2 regions of the Bacillus sp. S10(2024) genome follow, and region 2 is predicted to be linked to the other one. Evidence: predicted binding sites of a transcription regulator. Region 2 holds the regulator's gene; the other holds the start of a gene.
The links. The regulator LexA, encoded in region 2, represses DNA repair genes until DNA is damaged. The targets are predictions, from matches to a motif close to CGAACATATGTTCG.
Positions count from the first base shown of each region.

Region 1 (10,083 bases), 500 kb from region 2:
GAATGTACAACCCAATTCGATACGACTGTTCTCCACCATCTTTTTGTGGAGTTAATTTTGTTCGAATATATTTTCCCTCTCTTAGCAAAACAAGATTAAGCGATTCCCCTGTTTTCCCGCTATTATGAATAAATGGTGCAATATCACTCATTCGTTCAATTGTTTTACCATTTATTTCAGTAATCATATCCCCTACTTGTACACCTGCGAGCTCACCTGGAGATACTTTTCCTTTTTCTGTTTGAATTAAATGATGTCCTACAACAAGTACCCCTTTTGCATTTAATTTCACACCAATTGATTGTCCACCTGGAATTACTTTGAAATCTTTTAGTACTTTCACATTTACTTTTTTCACAGGTAATCCTGCAAGCTCATAAACCATATCAGCTTCTCCACTTTGATGTGCATTTACTGAAATTGTTTTTTCACTAGCAAGCCCAGAAGCAATCGTAAAAATTGTTTCATCAGTTGATTTTGTTTGAAATACAGGCAAAGAAGATACTTTTGAATCTTGATTTTGAAATATAACAAGTTGCTTTGGAAATGAAATAAACTCACGAAGTGGTTTATAACACCCAATAAAGACAAGTGAAACAAGGAGACAAATCCCTATGATTTTTCGAAATTGCTCTAATTTCAAACTTTTCACTCTCCTCGCTCCTAACCCACATTCAGCCAAGCGGCTTCATTTTTTAATGTCTCCTTGCTATCATCTCTTTATAACCGGAAGAATTAAGAAATCATTACTGTTAACAAAAAAGCTATCCATTACTGGATAGCTTCTGCTGCTTGTTTAAAACAACGCGCCTGCGAAAGCAACTCTCTTGCATGCTCCGTTGTTAAGTCAGTAATTTCCACACCAGAAATCATACGAGCAATTTCAGTTACCTTTTCATCTTGACTGAGTACAGTAACAGATGTAACCGTGCGTTCATTCGCAATTTGTTTACGAATAAATAAATGAGAATCTGCCATGGATGCAACTTGTGGTAAATGTGTAATACATAGCACTTGTGAATTGACAGAAACGCGATAAATCTTTTCAGCAATCGCTTGCGCAACACGTCCGCTTACTCCGGTGTCTACCTCATCGAAAATAACAGAGGCAACTCCTTGATGTTTAGAGAAAATACTCTTTAACGCCAATATAATACGGGATAATTCCCCTCCTGAAGCTACTTTAGAAAGTGGCTTTAACGGTTCTCCTGGGTTCGTGGAAATATAAAATTCTACATTGTCATACCCATTATATGTCATTTTGACAGGAGCTCCCTCAACAAGAGGATCGTCAATTGTTCCTTCTTTTTTCTTTAGCATTACTTCGAATTTTGTTTTTTCCATGTACAGCTCTTTTAATTCTTGATGAATGGCCGTTGTTAATCGATTCGCAAGATCATGACGCAAATCACTTAGTAACGTCGCCTCTTTCACTATAAGCTGTTCGATTTCTTTTAGTTTCTTTTTCGTCGTTTCAATGTGTACATCTTTATTTTCAATCGTAAATATCTCTTTTTCAATTTCATCCGCATACGCTAAAATCTCTTCTACAGTATTTCCATATTTACGCTTTAACATACGAATTTCATTTAAACGTGTTTCAATTTCATCTAAACGATTTGGATCGTACTCCATCATATCTAATTTTTCACGGAGCTGATAAGCTACTTCTTCTAATAAATAATAACTATTTGCAATCGCATCGTAATTTTCTTGATATGCAATATCCAAATCCGTAATGCTCTCCATTTGATTCATTGCATTTCGAACATGATCTAAACCAGAACGTTCTTCCGTTAATGAACGATACGAATCACTCAATACCTTATAAATTTTTTCGAAGTTCGAAATCTTCAATCGTTCTTCTAATAAATTTTGCTCTTCATCTATTTTCAAGTCCGCATTTCGAATCTCTTCATGTTGAAATTGAATTAAATCTAGACGATGTGCCATTTGTTGCTCATTCTCTGTTAAAGAGTGCAATTGTCTTTTTAATTGCTCATATTCCCTATACACATTTTGATATTTTTCTAACTGAACTAAAATATGATCTCCCTCAAAATGATCAAGCATAAATAAATGGCGGTCTTCATTCATCAAATCTTGCGTTTCATGCTGTCCATGAATATCGACAAGCGTTTTCCCTATTTCCTTTAACGTACTCAATGTAACAAGCTTTCCATTGACACGGCATACACTTTTTCCACTGACAGAGATATCCCGTTTTAAAATGATCATGCCATCTTCAATTTCAATATCAAGTTCTTCTGCTTTCATAGCACAAGGATGCTGTTCATCTTCAATATAAAATAAACCTTCAATTTCAGCTTTATCCGTCCCATAACGTACAAATTCCGCTGAGCCACGTCCCCCAACAAGAAGACTAATTGCATCAATAATAATGGATTTTCCAGCGCCCGTTTCACCACTTAATACAGTGAGCCCTTTTTGAAAAGAAATGTTTAATGATTCTATAATAGCAAAGTTTCTAATCGATAATTCCGATAACAATGCCTCATTCACCTCGTTATTTCATTCACACTCCGCATGGGAGGCTTAAACTATTTACACATACATTCTTCCGTTACTTCTTTTTGATGGAGAATATGTTATGTAACCTGCTTCATTGTACCAAACATTTGTTTTTACGGTCAATGCAGCAATAATGATATTCTTATCTGGAAATATACATTTTCACATGCTATTCTATGATTTTTATGTCTCCATAACAAAAATATCTTGTTTGCTTATTTACTCTTCTGAGTAATAAAACAAACAAGATTCTTTTTGTTACAGCATATTTAAAAAGCGATTCGATACAACTCCTGTATCTTCAGGTGTACGGCAAATAATTAAACACGTATCATCACCGCAAATTGTGCCAATAATTTCATCCCATTCTAAATGATCTATCAGCGCACCGAGAGCATGTGCATTACCTGGTAATGTCTTTAACACAAGCATATGACCAGCTGTATCTAATTTAACAAACGAATCAACCAGATTGCGTTTTAATTTTTGAAGTGGATTAAAACGTTGATCAGCTGGTAAGCTATATTTATAGCGTCCATCATGAAGTGGTACCTTCACTAAGTGTAATTCTTTAATATCTCGTGATACCGTTGCTTGTGTTACATTAAAACCTTCGTTACGTAAAATATCCACTAGCTCGTCTTGTGTTTCAATTTCTTTATTTGCAATAATTTCTCGAATTTTAATATGGCGCTGCCCTTTATTCATATTTTTGCACCTCGCACTATCTCTTACCGTAGTTTTACCATTGTTATACTTCACTTATTTATGTTAACGTATAATCGGCTACTTGTACATAATTGTTTTTACAATCGTTATACAATTCTAACTTTCTATATGAGTAAAAAGAGGAATAACAATTGTTATTCCTCTTTTCCTTTTTGTTTCAAGGCTTCATGAGCTTCTTTCACAATTTCCTCCGCTTGAACAGGTGATTGATTTTCTCCCCGCTCACGCTCACCATACCATTTTAAATGTATTAAAAATTCAATGTTCCCGTCTCCGCCTGTAATTGGAGAAAATGTTAAGTTTTGAACATCGTAACCTTCTGCTAGCGCAAAATCGACAATCATTTCTATAACTGCTTCATGTACTTTACGGTCCCGAACAATTCCCTTTTTCCCCACTTGATCTCGCCCAGCTTCAAATTGCGGCTTAATAAGTGCTGCAACTTCACCATCAGGTGTTAACATCGTTTTCAATACAGGTAAAATTAATTTCAAAGATATAAACGATACATCAATGCTTGCAAATTGCGGTAATCCTTTTTGCAAATCAGCAGGTGTTACATAGCGAAAATTCGTCCGCTCCATTACGACAACACGCTCGTCCTGTCTTAATTTCCATGCAAGTTGGTTATACCCTACATCTAAAGCGTATGAAAGCTTCGCACCATTTTGCAAGGCACAATCCGTAAATCCACCCGTTGATGAACCAATATCCAGCATAATTTTATCTTGCAAATCTATATGAAATATCTCTAACGCCTTTTCTAATTTATATCCACCACGGCTTACATACCGCATTACTTGCCCTTTTAATGTAATTTCTGTATCTTGCGGTATTTTTTCACCAGGTTTATCTAAACGCATTTCATTTGCATATACAAGCCCTGCCATAACGGCACGCTTCGCCTTTTCTCTTGTTTCAACAAGTCCTCGTTCTACTAATAGTACATCTACTCGTTCTTTTTTTCCGCTCATTTGTTACGCCCTTTTTTGTTTTAATGGAATCATTGTACAAATACGTTCAACAACAGCATCTGTTGTTAAACCAATTTCTTCGAGAAGTTTAGAGACACTGCCATGTTCAATGAAATGATCTGGAATACCCATACACTCAATTAGCGCATTATGATATCCATGTTCACTAGCGAACTCTAACACACCAGAACCAAATCCTCCAATTAAACAAGCCTCTTCAATTGTTAAAATTGGCATATTCTTTCCTAATAACTCATGCAAGTATGCTTCGTCCATTGGCTTAATAAAGCGGGCATTTACAACCTTTACAGAAATCCCTTTCTTCTCAAGGGACTCTGCCGCTTCCATGGCCATTGGAATTGTCGTACCAAATGTTAAAATCGCTACTTGTGATCCTTCACGAAGCGTTTCCCATGTACCGATTGGAATTTCTTTAAACTCTTCATCCATAGGCACACCAAGTCCATTTCCACGCGCGTAACGAAGCGCAATTGGTCCATCTTCGTAATTGATTGCTGTATATACCATATGTTGACCTTCGTTTTCATCTTTTGGCATCATCAAAACGATATTCGGAAGATGACGTAAAAATGCGATATCAAATATACCTTGATGCGTTTCTCCGTCAGCTCCTACTAATCCTGCTCGATCAATCCCGAAAAAGACATTTAAATTTTGGCGACATACGTCATGAACAACTTGATCATAAGCGCGTTGTAAAAATGTAGAATAAATCGCTAAAAACGGCTTCATGCCTTGCGTTGCTAAACCAGCTGCCATTGTTACTGCATGCTGCTCAGCAATCCCTACATCAAACATACGATTAGGAAATTCTTTTGCAAATTTTTCAAGCTTCGACCCAACCGGCATTGCTGGCGTCACAGCAACGACACGCTGATCATTCTTCGCTAATTTACGAACCGCTTCACTAACAACGGCACTCCATGCCGGTGCAGCTTCTTTTGGCTTTACGAAATCACCAGACTCAATTTTGTACGGTCCTGTACCATGCCAAGTTCCAATTACATCACTTTCAGCTGGCTTATAGCCTTTTCCTTTTTTCGTAATGACATGAACAAGAACAGGTCCTTTCGTTTTCTTGGCATATTGAAGATTTTCAAATAAACTTTCATAATCATGTCCATCAACAGGCCCTAAATATGTAAAGCCTAACTCTTCAAAAAACACACCCGAAACGAGTAAATACTTTAAGCTATCTTTTACTTTTTCGGCCGTTGCAGCTACTTTACCACCGACAGCTGGGATTTTTTTCAATAAGTATTCTAGTTCATCTTTTACCCATTGATATTTCCCTGCTGTACGCAAACGTCCAAGTACGTTATGCAATGCACCAACGTTTGGGGCAATCGACATTTCATTATCGTTTAAGATAACCGTCATATCTGTTTGTTCATGTCCAATATGATTGAGTGCCTCAAGTGCCATACCACCTGTTAATGCACCATCACCAATAATAGGAACAATGTACTCTTTCGTTTTCTTTAAATCACGAGCAAGTGCCATTCCCATGGCAGCAGATAAGGAAGTAGAACTATGTCCCGTTTCCCATACATCATGTTCACTTTCACAACGCTTTGGAAAACCACATAAACCTTTATATTGTCTCAATGTGCCAAATTCCTTTGCACGTCCCGTTAAAATTTTATGTACATAGGATTGATGTCCTACATCCCATAAAAATTTATCTCTTGGACTATCAAATATTTTATGCAAAGCAATTGTGAGTTCTACTACACCTAGATTTGGAGCAATATGTCCACCTGTTTGAGAAAGCTCTTCAATTAAAAACTTTCGAATATCTTCACTTAAAGCTTCTAGCTCGCTTATAGACATATCCTTCAAAAAATTAGGATTTTGAATTTGCGTCAGATCCACCAGGATCACTCACTTTCGTTTCATAATCTTTCATCATGTCAACTACTATACATCCGTAAAATATAGTTGCACTTAATTGTATTACAAAAATCAAGCATATTCTTTATTTTATCCCGCCTTAACTGGGATAAAGAAAACCCCACTGTTGGAAGTTTCACTTTATACGATGAAAAAAGAGCCGCTAACACAAAGTGATAACGGCAATGTAATCTACGTATATTTTTGCCAAAAAAAGAAAAGAAAAACCTTTGTCTACATTTATACCATAAAATCTTGAATGGCTCAACAAATGAAAACATTCTTATACTAGTGGTTGCGCTTTGCAATTAAATCACAAATTACTAACAAATATTCGTCTTGTAATTGTAAAGAAGAAATGGCCTCTTTTGCTTTCGTAATGGTTTCTTCTAAAATTTGCTTTGCTTCCGCCACTGTAAATAACGTTGTATATGTACTTTTTTCGTTTGTCATATCGCTTCCGACTGGTTTTCCAATCTCTTCTTCTATTCCTTCTACATCTAGAATATCATCACGAATTTGAAAAGCAAGTCCGACATACTTCGCAAAGGCAAGTAATTTTTCTTGTTGCCTAGCCGTAGCCCTTGATAATAATGCACCAGCTAATACGGCAAATTCTAATAAACGTCCTGTTTTATTCTTATGAATATATTCTAACTCACGAAGGTTTAATTGCTTACCTTCCGCTTCCATATCCGCAACTTGTCCACCAACCATTCCTTCTGGCCCTGCTGCTTTAGCAAGTTCTAGTGCGATGCGTAATTTTGTTTCGGGAGTAATTTCTTTATGGTCTTGCTCTGTTACAACCTGGAATGCATATGTTAACAACCCATCACCAGCTAGTACTGCCATCGCTTCACCAAATACTTTATGATTTGTTGGTTTCCCGCGGCGTAAGTCATCATCATCCATACAAGGTAAATCATCATGAATTAAAGAATATGTATGAATCATTTCTAATGCGCAAGCTGTACCTATCCCTAATTCTCTATCTTTTCCAAACGCTTGCAGCGTCGCAAATAAAAGTAACGGACGGAGACGCTTTCCGCCCGCTTCTAATGAATACACCATCGCCTCACGAAGTACCTTTGGACATTGCAAGGCGTTTGCATAACGCACAAGATTTTCTTCTACTAATGCTTTACTTTCTTTCATAAAAGCATCAAAAGTTAAATGCGTCATTATACTTCCTCTCCCAAAGTAGAAAACGGACGAAGTTCGCCATTTTCACCAAGTATGACAGCCATTTGTTCTTGCACATCTTTTAATTTTTCATCGCATAGTTTAGAAAGTTCCATACCTTCTTTGAAATACGAAATTGCTTCTTCAAGTGGAACATCACCTTGTTCGAGCTTGGAAACAATTTGTTCAAGCTTTGCAATCGCTTCTTCAAAGCTTACTTTATTTTCCATCGCCTAGTTCACGCTCCTCTATTCCCCATACATTACAGTCTAGTACACCATCTTGCATATGTACTGTAACTTCATCTCCAAGCCCAATTTCTTTTATGCTTTTTAGCACCTGTTTTTCATTATTATAAACAAGACCGTAGCCTCGCATCATCACTCTAAGTGGACTTAACGTTTCTAACTTTTCTATCGCTCTTGTAAAAGCAAACTCTTTTCCTTGCAATAGAGACTGCATTTCACGTTGTAACTGCTTTTGCAATGTGTCTAACGTAAGCCTTGTTTGTTCAATTTTTTGCGTGGGGTGATGCTTCCCTAAATAAAATGACAGTTTTTGAAATTGATTCGTCTTCTTTTCTATGTAACGCTCTTTCGTTTGTATCAACTTATCAATTGTACGATCCAATTGTTCTTCCTTTTGCTCATACAATTGCTTTGGATAGCGAAACGCATATGATTTTTGTAATGCATGCAAATGCTCTTGTTTAGAGTTCAACATCTCACGCATCGCTCGCGTCAAGCGAAGTGTACGCTGCATCACTTTTTCTTCTAATTCAAGAATATGAGGAACTGCCAGTTCAGCTGCCGCTGTTGGCGTTGGAGCTCTTAAGTCCGCAACAAAATCTGCAATTGTAAAATCTGTTTCATGTCCCACAGCAGAAATGATTGGGATTTGACTAGCAAAAATTGCCCGGGCTACTGTTTCTTCGTTAAACGCCCACAGTTCTTCAATTGAACCTCCGCCGCGTCCAACAATTAACACATCGATAGCTTGCATTCCATTCGCCTTTTCGATAGCTTGTACAATTGAGGGAGCCGCAAATTCCCCTTGTACTAAAACTGGAAATACAAGTACTTTTCCAACCGGATAACGCCGGGCAATTGTCGTCATAATATCTCGAATTGCCGCACCCGTTGGTGAAGTTATCACACCAATTGTTGTTGGATAAGCAGGAATCATTTGTTTATATACTTGTGAAAACAGCCCTTCTTCTTCTAAACGAGTCTTTAATTGCTCATACGCTAAATGAAGATTCCCTACTCCATCTGGCTGCATATCCTGAATATAGATTTGGTATGAACCACTTGCTTCATAAACAGAGATTTTCCCTTTTACAAGCACTTTCATCCCGTCTTCTGGTCTGAACTTTACATTGCGATTATGACTCGCAAACATGACCGCAGCAATTCTTGCATTTTCATCTTTTAATGTGAAATACATATGACCACGGCTATGATATTTAAAATTTGAAATTTCTCCTTTTAACCAAACAGACTGTAGATGAGGGTCATACTCTATTTTAGTTTTCATATAACGAGTTAACGCTGTAACGGTTAAATATTGCTTTTCCATTTCTCTCTCCTCATAGCCGCCCTACAATTATTTACAAACAACACCTGTGCGCTGTGCAGATAATACTGTATTTTCTAATAGCATTGTAATCGTCATTGGGCCTACACCTTTTGGTACTGGTGTAATGTGACTTGCAACGTTTAATACATCGTCGAAATCAACATCACCGCACAGTTTCCCTGTTTCTAAACGGTTTACTCCTACATCAATTACAACTGCGCCTTCTTTTACGTAATCAGCTGTTACCATTTTCGCTCTTCCAACTGCAACAATTAAAATATCAGCTAATTTCGTTAATTCTTTTATATTCGCTGTTTTTGAATGACAATACGTCACTGTTGCATTTTCATTTAAAAACAGTTGTCCGACCGGTTTTCCAACAATATTGCTTCGTCCAATAACAACAACATGCTTTCCTGTAATATCAAGGTTTGTTTCTTTTACTAATTCTAAAATACCATGTGGTGTACATGGTAGGAACGTATCTTGTCCTGTCATCATACGACCAATACTAATCGGGTGGAAACCATCCACATCTTTCTCTGGAGAAATTTTTTCAATGATAGCTTTCTCTTCAATATGGTTTGGCAACGGTAATTGCACTAAAATACCATGAATACGATCATCATTATTTAAACGGTCAATTTCCGCTAATAAACGATCTTGTGTAATGGAATCTGGAAATGTAATTAACTCAGAATAAATCCCAACTTGTTCGCAGCCTTTTTCTTTCCCCTTTACATACGAATGAGAAGCTGGATCGTCTCCGACTAAAATAACAGCTAGCCCTGGTACAATTCCTTGTTTTTTTAGTTCTGCAACCTTCTCTTTTAACTGTGATCTCTTTTTCTCTGCAACTTCATTTCCTTTGATGATTACTGCTACCATATCAAAATTCCCCCTTTAAAAATGACAAAGCTACTTTTTTCTCCCGCTCTAACGGGCAGTATAGCTTCCACGTTAACATTCCGAAAAAAGAAAGAATAAAGATGAAAGATAACTGCCCGTAAAAGCTTGATTGGTAAGGGCTTTCTTAAGCTATGATGAAGCTTTCTCGCTCAAGAAAGGTTTACTGTATGCTAGATAAAACGCCGTTAATAAAACGACGAGATTCCTCATCCCCATATGCCTTTGCAATTTCAATTGCCTCATTAATAGACACGCTATGTGGAAT
Region 1 covers NZ_JBFLUR010000002.1:163,561-173,643, reverse strand. Annotated here, with positions in the region: gene spoIVB (SpoIVB peptidase) at 1-652, opposite strand, end outside; gene recN (DNA repair protein RecN) at 772-2,511, opposite strand; gene argR (arginine repressor ArgR) at 2,791-3,240, opposite strand; gene AB1280_RS00975 (TlyA family RNA methyltransferase) at 3,396-4,235, opposite strand; gene dxs (1-deoxy-D-xylulose-5-phosphate synthase) at 4,239-6,131, opposite strand; gene AB1280_RS00965 (polyprenyl synthetase family protein) at 6,438-7,331, opposite strand; gene AB1280_RS00960 (exodeoxyribonuclease VII small subunit) at 7,331-7,561, opposite strand; gene xseA (exodeoxyribonuclease VII large subunit) at 7,551-8,909, opposite strand; gene folD (bifunctional methylenetetrahydrofolate dehydrogenase/methenyltetrahydrofolate cyclohydrolase FolD) at 8,937-9,797, opposite strand; gene nusB (transcription antitermination factor NusB) at 9,979-10,083, opposite strand, start outside.
Region 1: a site for LexA is predicted at 2,633-2,646, ahead of recN (DNA repair protein RecN). Genes of this name have one in related genera too.

Region 2 (10,083 bases):
GTTATTTGAGAGTATTTGAGGGAAATGGAAACTTAAGACCTACTTGGTATTAAATTCTTTTTTATCTTTCAGACTAAAAAATTATAAACAAGAAAAGAGTATACATGATGAAAAAAAACAAATGGTTTTATACAATTTTAGCAATATTAAGTATCTCGACTATAGGAATATTGTATTTTGTATTTTTTAATCATGGTTTTGATATTACAATAAACAATAAAACAAATCGAGATATTGAAAATCTCACAATTACTGATGGTCGTAGACTTCAAAAATTTAAAATACCCACTATTCATTCCAATAAACAATATAAAACTAAAATTAAGTTAAAAGATGTAGGAGAAAATAGTTTAACATTAAATTATCAAGATAATAATAAAAAAATACATAAAGTAATTATTTTTGGTTATTTTGAAGGAAGAGGAAAAGGAGCAATAGATATCGTTATTAAGTCTATTCGTCAAGATGGAACGTTAGACATACAAATAAAGCAAAAGTAGCTAAATGGGTTCACCAAACGTGCCTATACATTGAATTAAGAATTATCATATTTAAAGGACGTTTGTTAGGTCTATATCTAATGCTACACGCTTGATAAGTAGAATCTTAAAACCGGTATTATGCGCCTTATCTAAAAGCAGATAATAGACTAGAATCGTAAAGTAGAAAAACCTTCTTACATGAGAGTGCTTTCTACTTTATTCATTTTATATAATACTCGCTTTCTTTACTTATCGTTTCGAACAAAATATTTTGTCTAACAATTTACAGCCTTACAACTACACAGTTCAGCTTCTCCGCACTCGACCAAAAAGGCCCCTATTCTCCATTTGGAGAATAGGGCCTCTTAAATTACACGCATACATCTTACTTCTTATTACGACGATCTGCATACACTACCATCGCATCCCGCATAAACTTCGCTAACCCTTCACCGAATTGGTCAATATTTTTTGTAAATCGTTCATCATCAACATACATTTGTCCTAAACCTTTAAACGCATCCAATGAGTAATGACCAAAATTCTGCAAGTAGGTATACCATTCTTGAATTGCTTCTTGAGCCTGTTCTGATTCAGGTGAACCATCACGAAGTGCCGCAAGCTTCCTATAAATTGCATTATATTCTTCCTGTTTCTCTTTCGTCATACTGCTTGCTGTTTTATTAGCCTTGTCGACCGCTTCATTTCCCCATCTTCCACGTGCTTCTTGCTCATATGGATTTTGACTAAAATCAAAGCCCTCAAATTTTTCTTTGTTTGTCATTTGAATTTCTCCCTTCGAGTGTTGAATCGTCTTATCAATCGTCGCAATCACTTTATCTAATCTAGAACGCTTCTCAAGCAACATTTTACGATGTAAAACAAGCGCCTCTTGTCGATCAAATGAAGGATTATTGATAATGTCTTTAATTTTCTTTAAAGGAAAGCCAAGTTCTTTAAAAAATAGAATTTGCTGCAATGTCTCCAGATTATCATCGGAATAAAGGCGATAACCTGATTCAGTCGTCTCCTCCGGGGTTAATAACCCAATTTCATCATAATGATGCAGTGTGCGCACACTAATACCGACTAAATCTGCTACTTCTTTCACTCTCATTATCATTGTTTTGCCCTCCCTTAGTACATACAATAAAGTATAACGTAGCGTGAGAGTCAACACGAAAGGATAAAAAAATTCTAAATCCGCAGTTGCACATATGTTTACTTCAAAATTAACTGTGTAAGGGTTTTATAAAAGAAGGGTGATAACATTGAATCAAAATACCATTGTAAATGTAGCTATTTTATTAACGAGTGACATTCATGGTGCAGTTTACCCAATTCACTATCAAAATAACGAAAAGGAAGAACTTGGACTAGCAAAGGTTGCAACGCGCATTGCACAGGAACGCGCTCAAAATGAACATGTACTCGTTATTGATAACGGTGATTTCATACAAGGAACTCCGTTTACTTATTACTACTCCAAATACATGCAGCATGAAGAAAATCCAATGTCGATTATCGCCAATCATATCGGTTATGATGCAGCGATTATTGGAAATCACGAATTTAACTATGGGATGAACCTATTAAACAAAGCTGTTGCTCATGCAAATATGCCCTATCTAGCCGCTAATATTATTAATAAGCAAACAAGGAAACCGTACTTTGGAAAGCCATATATAATTAAACATATACATCCAAATATAAAAATTGCTGTTTTAGGAGTAACAACACATTACATTCCAAATTGGGAACAGCCGCAGCATATAAAAGATGTAATATTCGAAAATGCACTCGAAACAACAAAGCGGTGGGTTTTGTATATTCAAAAACAAGAGCAACCGGATTTACTCATTGTAGCCTACCACGGCGGTTTTGAATGTGATTTACAAACGGGAGAACCAACAGAGATTATAACAGGGGAAAATCAAGGATATGCAATGTGCCAAGAAATTGGAGGAATTGATATATTATTAACTGGACATCAACATCGCTATATTGCTCATACAAAAGTAAATGGTGTACCAGTTCTACAAACTGGGTCCAACGGTCGTTCATTAGGGAAAGTCCACGTCACTTTAAAAAAGAATCAAAATCAGTGGATTATTAAAGAATGTCATTCTGAATTATTGCCTACCGAAGGCATTCCAGCAGATGAGACAGTACTTTCACTTGTATCAATATATGAGCAACAAACACAAGAATGGTTAGATAAGCCAATCGGCACTATTACTGGTGATATGTTGATTCACGATGCGATGCAATCTCGTTTACAAGATTGCGCCTTTATCGAATTTATAAATAAAGTACAGATGGATGCAGCAGAAGTCAATATTTCTTGTACTAGTCTGTTTCATAATGAATCATCCGGCTTTCCCAACCACATTACAATGAGAGATATTGTTTCGAATTATATTTATCCAAATACATTAAAAGTTGTTCGTGTTACAGGAAAAGATATAAAAGAAGCACTTGAGCTAACTGCTGAATATTTCTCGTTAGATACAGATGGAAATATCATTGTAAACCCTGCATATATCGAACCAAAAACACAGCATTATAATTACGATATGTGGGAAGGAATTTCATACATATTAAACATTTCAAAACCAGTTGGGGAAAAAGTTGTTTCCTTGCAATATGAAGGGGCTCCTATTAACTTGCATCAAGAGTATGACGTTGTCATGAACAATTATCGTGCAAGCGGCGGCGGAAATTATGTTATGTTTCAAAATAAGCCCATTATAAAAGATATATCAATTGATATGTCTGAGCTCATTGCCAATTACATACTAGAACGAAAAACAATCAAAGCGACAATTAATCATAATTGGAAAGTTGTTAAATAACAAATTTTCCTATCAAACTAAAAAAAGATGGGCTGCGCCCATCTTTTAATTTAACTTTGCTTTATCTTGTTTTTTTAATTCTTTTAACTTCTTCGGCGTAACGTCTTTACCTTCTTCGTTAACGACTTTGATTGCTTTCAATTCGTTTAACATATTTTGACGAAAACCTTTTAAATATTGTTCACGGAGCGATTGACGCTCACGTTGCTCTTCTTCCGTTAAACCTTCTGTTTTTGCTTTTTTCGCTAAGAAATTAATGCGTTCAATGAGTTCGTGACTTAGCATCTCGAATCCCCTTTCTACTAAAAACTGATTATTATCATACAACAGTTACTCTTGTTTATCAAGCAATTGCTTCGTATACTCTACATATCGGCGATGTACCGTAGCTTTTGATACATTATGACCAAAACCACGGAGCGTTGCTGCAATTTCTTCAAATGTTAACTCATTACGGCGCAGACGAACAATCTCTTCAATAGGTACCTCTTTTTTCTCACGACCTGTGCTTAAATGTCGATTCTTTAAGTTTTTTTCGGGCCGAAATCCATTTTCTACAGCTCGTTTCATTCCTCGTTTAATCTTTAAATTATGAATCTTTCTCTGGTATTCTTCTACTATACCAATAATATCAAGCACCATTGAATCTGAATCAGAAAGCTGTAATTCGCCATTATGTGCATGTGTATATACTTTAATCCTTTCTTTATTCAAACAATGCATTAAAGCGATTTTCGCATTTCCTCTTCCAAGACGCGTTTCATCTTGAATAAGGAGCACATCAACATGTTCATCACGAATGGTATCTAACACTTCCAAAATACCATCTCGTTCTATGCTATATCCGCTCGCTTTCTCTTCTACTACTTTAACAACGTTCATTTCATACAGCTTAGCTAAATGCAATAATTCATCTTTTTGGCGTACTAATGATGTTTCCTGCGCTTCTTTCGTTGTGCTTACACGTGCATAAATAATCGCATTCATTTCATACCCTCTTCTCTATCTCACTTCTTACATCATAGTGTACCATAAATCCCGCTTTCGTTCGAACTTACGTTTGTAGAATGTTTTCTTGCATGTTATAATAAAAACAAGAAAATTTATAGAAAACGAGGTGTGAAAAACATGGAGAAGTTAACGAAACGGCAACAAGACATTCTCGACTTCATTAAACAAAAAGTTCAAGAAAAAGGTTATCCACCTTCCGTACGTGAAATCGGTCAAGCAGTCGGCCTTGCTTCTAGCTCTACTGTGCACGGACATTTATCTCGCTTAGAGGAAAAAGGATACATTCGCCGCGATCCAACAAAACCGAGAGCGATTGAAATTTTAGGAGACGACACTATCCAAGCAGATACGCAACCAGTCGTTCACGTACCGATTGTCGGAAAAGTTACAGCTGGTTTACCAATTACAGCAGTTGAAAGTGTAGAAGAACATTTTCCACTTCCGGCGAATCTCGTTTCGGGTTCAGATCAAGTATTTATGTTGCGCATTTCTGGAGACAGTATGATTGAAGCGGGAATTTTTGATGGAGACTTAGTTGTTGTTCGCCAGCAACAATCTGCATACAATGGTGAAATCGTTGTCGCTTTAACAGAAGACAACGAAGCTACGGTAAAACGTTTTTACAAAGAAAAAGATCATTTCCGCTTACAGCCTGAAAACTCTTCTTTAGAACCTATTATTTTAGATAACGTTTCTGTTATTGGAAAAGTAATTGGTGTCTATCGTCATTTACATTAAAAACAGACCAAATTTGGTCTGTTTTTAATTCGCCACAATTTTTACAGAACCCGCTGCTGTTTCCCCCTTAATCTGCACCTTTCCGTTACCTAAAGTAATTTCTTTATTTTCCTTCCCGAAAATTTGTACTTTTCCTGCATTAGAAGAACCTTTCACAACAGCATCTTTCGGCATTCCCTGCAACTGAATACTGACATCTCCTGCTGCCGACTCCGCCTCAACACTATACTCTGGATTATGCTGCGTTATCTCTACACTTCCTGCTGCCGCATCTGCACGCACTTTCCCTTCTACTTTATGAAGAACAACTTTTCCCGCGCTAGATGACACATTTACATTTTGCGCTTTCATTTCCTTCATTTCCACATCGCCCGCTGCTGAATGCACAGATATATCTTCACCTTGAATATTTTGCACATGAATCGTTCCTGCTGCTGTCTCTGCTTCAATTTTATTATATATGCGTTCAGGCACAATAACCGTTAAGCTTTCATCTTTCAAATCAAATGATAAAAAAGAAAAGTCAAATATATGTTTCTTGTTCGTTTTCACTTCCACTTGTAGCACTTCACCGTTTTCATTTACGTCTAATTTTCGCTTTTCCTGATTGCCACTATACCGAATTGCAAATAAATCAGTCTTACCTTTTTCAATCACAACATCTCCAACATCTATGTCAACATGAATGTTTTTAATTTGCTCATTTTTAAATTGTTTCTGTTCCAATTTCTTTGTTTCTGCTGTTCCATTCGCAGTTTTTATAAAAAAGGCTGAACTTGTAAAAAATAAACCGATTCCTCCAATCGCAATACAAATAATTGCTAGCAGCACAATTTTTCTCATCTTATCTACTCTCCTTTAATTACTTTTAAATTCCAATTGGCGTACTTAACAAAAAACCTTTTAAACCAAATCGTACAATAATACGCAGCAATCCCTAAAAGTAAACCAACACCGAAGAGTATAATAGAGGCAAATACATCCGATAAAATAAAAATTTGAGCGAAAACAATTTTCGCTAACAGAAGTAGCGGTGAGAAAACAAATACAGCACTAACTGACCAAAGCGTTAAAATAAGACTCCCGATTGCTACTAACGGACCTAACACAATAACCAAATTTAAAAAACTAAGTCCAATAATTGCTACAATTGCTCTTGCTACGTTAGAAAAAGTTGGATTATGCTTCACCTGCTCTATACGATGAGACGCTAACGTTTCCTTCGCAATTGTCTTAGGAGAACCAAGTGCTTTTATAATTTCTTCTTCGGTTTTCCCTTCTTCTATTCCAAATTGAAAATGTTCTCTGTAATCATATAAAATATCGTTTCGTTCTTCTTCTGGTAGTTTTCTAAGGTGTTCTGATAATTCTTGAAAAAATTCCTCTTTAGTCATTCTCTACACCTCTTCAATAATTTCTTGTACGCCTCTTGCAAAATCACGCCACTCTGTCACAAGTGCATAAAGCTGCTCTGTGCCTTGATTTGTTAACTGATAATATTTACGCGGAGGTCCTTCCGATGATTCCTTCAAATACGTCTGAAAGTACCCTTCTTTCGTTAAACGACGTAGCAAAGGATACACTGATCCTTCTGATATTAAAAATTTATTTGAAATTTGCTGAACTAATTCATAGCCATAGCAATCTCGTTTCTTTACAAGCGCAAGAACACAAAGCTCCAATACCCCTTTTTTAAATTGAACATTCAAAAGCAATACTCCTCTCCATCTAGTACTATTCAATGCAAGGTACCTTATTATTAATAATATATCATTTAGTATTGAATATTACAAGGTACTGTTCCGGTTTTTTCCAAAACAAAACAAATTTCCGCTCATCGAAGACTTCTCCATTCTTTCCTAATCAAACCGCAATTATTAACATATAAAAGTTTTAAAGAGATTGTTATCTTTTTTATGGAGGGATTTTAATGATGTACGATTTTTACCCAACTCAAATCGTAGTGCCTTGTCAATATGGTCCTTATTACAATATTCCATGTACCACTTCCTCTTTTAAAAATTTTTATCCTCTTGTTCAAAATAGATTTTATCCTTTACATTACGTGGAGACCGTTCCTATATTACAAAAAAGTCAGACAGTTAGGGGCTCATGGACTCCTTTTTCATGGGTAGAAAAATATGCATATGCGTTTGCAGGACCTTATAACAAGGCCGAAGTCGCTCTCACATTCGATGATGGTCCAGATCCCGTTTACACGCCTCAAGTATTAAATAAATTGAAAAAACATGGTGTAAAGGCGACTTTTTTTCTATTAGGAGAAAATGCTGAAAGATATCCCGAAGTTGTAAAACGCATCGTTAATGAAGGACATATCGTAGGAAATCATACTTATAATCATCCTAATTTAAATAAAATAGATGATAAGCAATATCATGAACAGATGTTAAAAACAGAAAAAATATTACAAAAGCTAACTGGATACTCCCCTAAATTCTTTCGTCCTCCTTACGGGATTATAAATGAAAATCAAATGAAATGGGCTACTGAACAGAACTTTATGATTATTCAATGGAGTGTAGATACATTAGATTGGAAAGGCTTAAATTCCCAGGAAATTACTAACAAAGTATTAGGGAATACTTTTCCTGGAAGTATCCTCTTACAACACACTGCACCAGGGGGGAAATTACAAGGTTCCGTAGACGCTCTTGACCGGTTTATTCCTGATCTCACATCTAATGGAGCACGGTTCGTAACTCTTCCAAAAATGTTTAATACTACAAAGCAAAGACTATAAAGTGAAATTTTCATCAGCGGGGAGCATTCCCCACTGATGAAAATCCCGCCAGCAGGTTTCCAAATAACTACTATCTCTAGACGCTAACTTCTACCTGATTTCCTAGCAACTTACTAAACATACCTCTTTCTTCTTTCGCCAATTGGATAAAGGCTCCTTTTTGAACGATTTCTCCCTTATCTAATACAATCACCTGGTCGGCATTACGTATCGTTGATAAACGGTGGGCAATAACGATAATGGTCATCTTTCCCTTTAATCTTTCTAGCGCAGCTTGAATTTTCGCTTCATTTTCCGTATCTAGGGCACTTGTAGCCTCATCTAAAACGAGAATCGAAGGTTTTCGTAAAATAGCACGCGCTAGCACAAGTCGTTGCCGTTCCCCTCCAGAAAGTCTAACTCCACGATCTCCAATGAATGTATCAAGCCCTTGCGGAAGCCTTTTTACAAATTCAGCTGCTGCTGAAAACTCCAGCGCCTCCCAAATTTGTTCTTCACTTGCATCCGGTTCAATCATTAGCAAATTTTCTCTTATACTTGCATTAAATAAAAATGGATCCTGTGGAACATAGCTAATAGATTTTCTTAATGACAATAAATTATCACTTGTAAGCGGAGTGCCATCTATTAATACTTGTCCTTTTTCTGGTTGCATGAGTCCCATTAAAATATCAATTAAGGTACTTTTTCCAGCTCCCGAACGACCGACAATAGCTGTCATGCAGTTGGAAGGTATCTGGAAATTAATATTTTGAAGAGCATATAAGGATTCCTTCGAATTGTAGCGAAAATTAATATTTCGACATTCAATCCCTTGTTCTATAGACAGTGGCTTTACATTTTTATATTGTCGTTGTATATCCTGCAGCTCCGCGGCTTTGTTACAGTCTTCCTGCAATTCGACTAAAGACTTAAAAGCAGGAACACTTGCAGCAAGTTGCTCTAAATTAGACTGAATACTTGTAAATCGCGGCCATAGCCTAGAAAAAATAAGGATAATTAATATTAATTGTCCCGGCTGAGCTTGGAATAGTTTTACAGATGTAAAAACAAGAGATGCAATTAGAATAGACGATGTAACTTTATAAAAAAGTTGTGAGCTATTTTTTAATTTCATAAATGCCAGTTGCTCTCGCTCTATCTTTTGGCACCAATTGTGCAACCATGTATATCTAGATTCTTCCAACATATTACTTTTAATATCTTTAACTCCATTAAAATGGTCTGTTATACCCCCAAGATAACTTTTAGCTATCTCAGATGTTTGATTTCCTAGCACTCTTGATTTTTTTATAAAGTGTCTAGAAAAATAGGCAAGTACTAAACCAGCGAATAGTACAAAAACTGTTATCTTTACAGATAACCATAAGGCGATTCCAAGTTGTATTAGTGTAAAAATAAGAGCAGTTAACATCTGAAAAAATAAGTTTGTTCCATTTATAACGCGTCCTAATTCTTCAGTCATCGCATTGATAAGATCAGACTTTCTCTTTTTCACAAAAAAACTCCAATTCGCCTGTAATAAAGCACGATAAATTTCTAATCTTATATGGTTTGTAAAATTCATAAGAATTTTTGTATTGCGAAGGGTAAGATTTTGCTGTAGGAGGGACTGAGCTATTACCAAAAAGATATAAATGCCTAAAATAAGCAACAAACTTATTGTTTCAGGAATATTGTGCAGAAATTTAAACATCTCTGGAACTGGAGTTGAACCATTACTTACCTTTACAACTCCGCTGATACTTATCATAGGAATTAATAAAAGAATTCCTATTCCCTCCAAAAGACTGACTAAAGCCATCCCTAATAGATTTATATACAATATTTTCCCAGAAAAAGAATGTAACTTCTTTGCAAAATATAAGAGATGTTCCACTATTTTGTCCTCCTCATGATAATTCGTGCTTTCTTACTTTTCTCCAGATGCATAAAATAGGACGTAAAGGAAAATACAACATATGAAGTTGCTTAGGTAACGGCAATGTTTCAGCATCAATTGGATAGGGATAAAGGCAACTCATCGTATATAAAAACTTTTGCTGATAAGACATTAATGAAAATAAGTGACGACTATGGTACATTGCTACATCATCTGGAACTGGATCTGTATGTAAGTTCACCATTCTTTCCAAATAAAATACTGCTTCCTGCGCTAACGTCTTCGGACGGTTTCCAAATAACAATGGTTCCACTTCTTCAATTAATGGAGTTTTTAGTAACTGCGAAGTTAAAA
Region 2 covers NZ_JBFLUR010000002.1:666,392-676,474, reverse strand. Annotated here, with positions in the region: gene AB1280_RS03480 (DUF6973 domain-containing protein) at 1-53, shown strand, start outside; gene AB1280_RS03475 (hypothetical protein) at 108-500, shown strand; gene AB1280_RS03470 (MerR family transcriptional regulator) at 868-1,605, opposite strand; gene AB1280_RS03465 (bifunctional metallophosphatase/5'-nucleotidase) at 1,754-3,337, shown strand; gene AB1280_RS03460 (DUF896 domain-containing protein) at 3,383-3,622, opposite strand; gene AB1280_RS03455 (YneB family resolvase-like protein) at 3,668-4,324, opposite strand; gene lexA (transcriptional repressor LexA) at 4,466-5,086, shown strand; gene AB1280_RS03445 (DUF4097 family beta strand repeat-containing protein) at 5,111-5,929, opposite strand; gene AB1280_RS03440 (DUF1700 domain-containing protein) at 5,935-6,480, opposite strand; gene AB1280_RS03435 (PadR family transcriptional regulator) at 6,484-6,795, opposite strand; gene AB1280_RS03430 (peptidoglycan-N-acetylglucosamine deacetylase) at 7,020-7,847, shown strand; gene AB1280_RS03425 (ABC transporter ATP-binding protein) at 7,924-9,726, opposite strand; gene AB1280_RS03420 (nucleotidyltransferase domain-containing protein) at 9,740-10,083, opposite strand, start outside.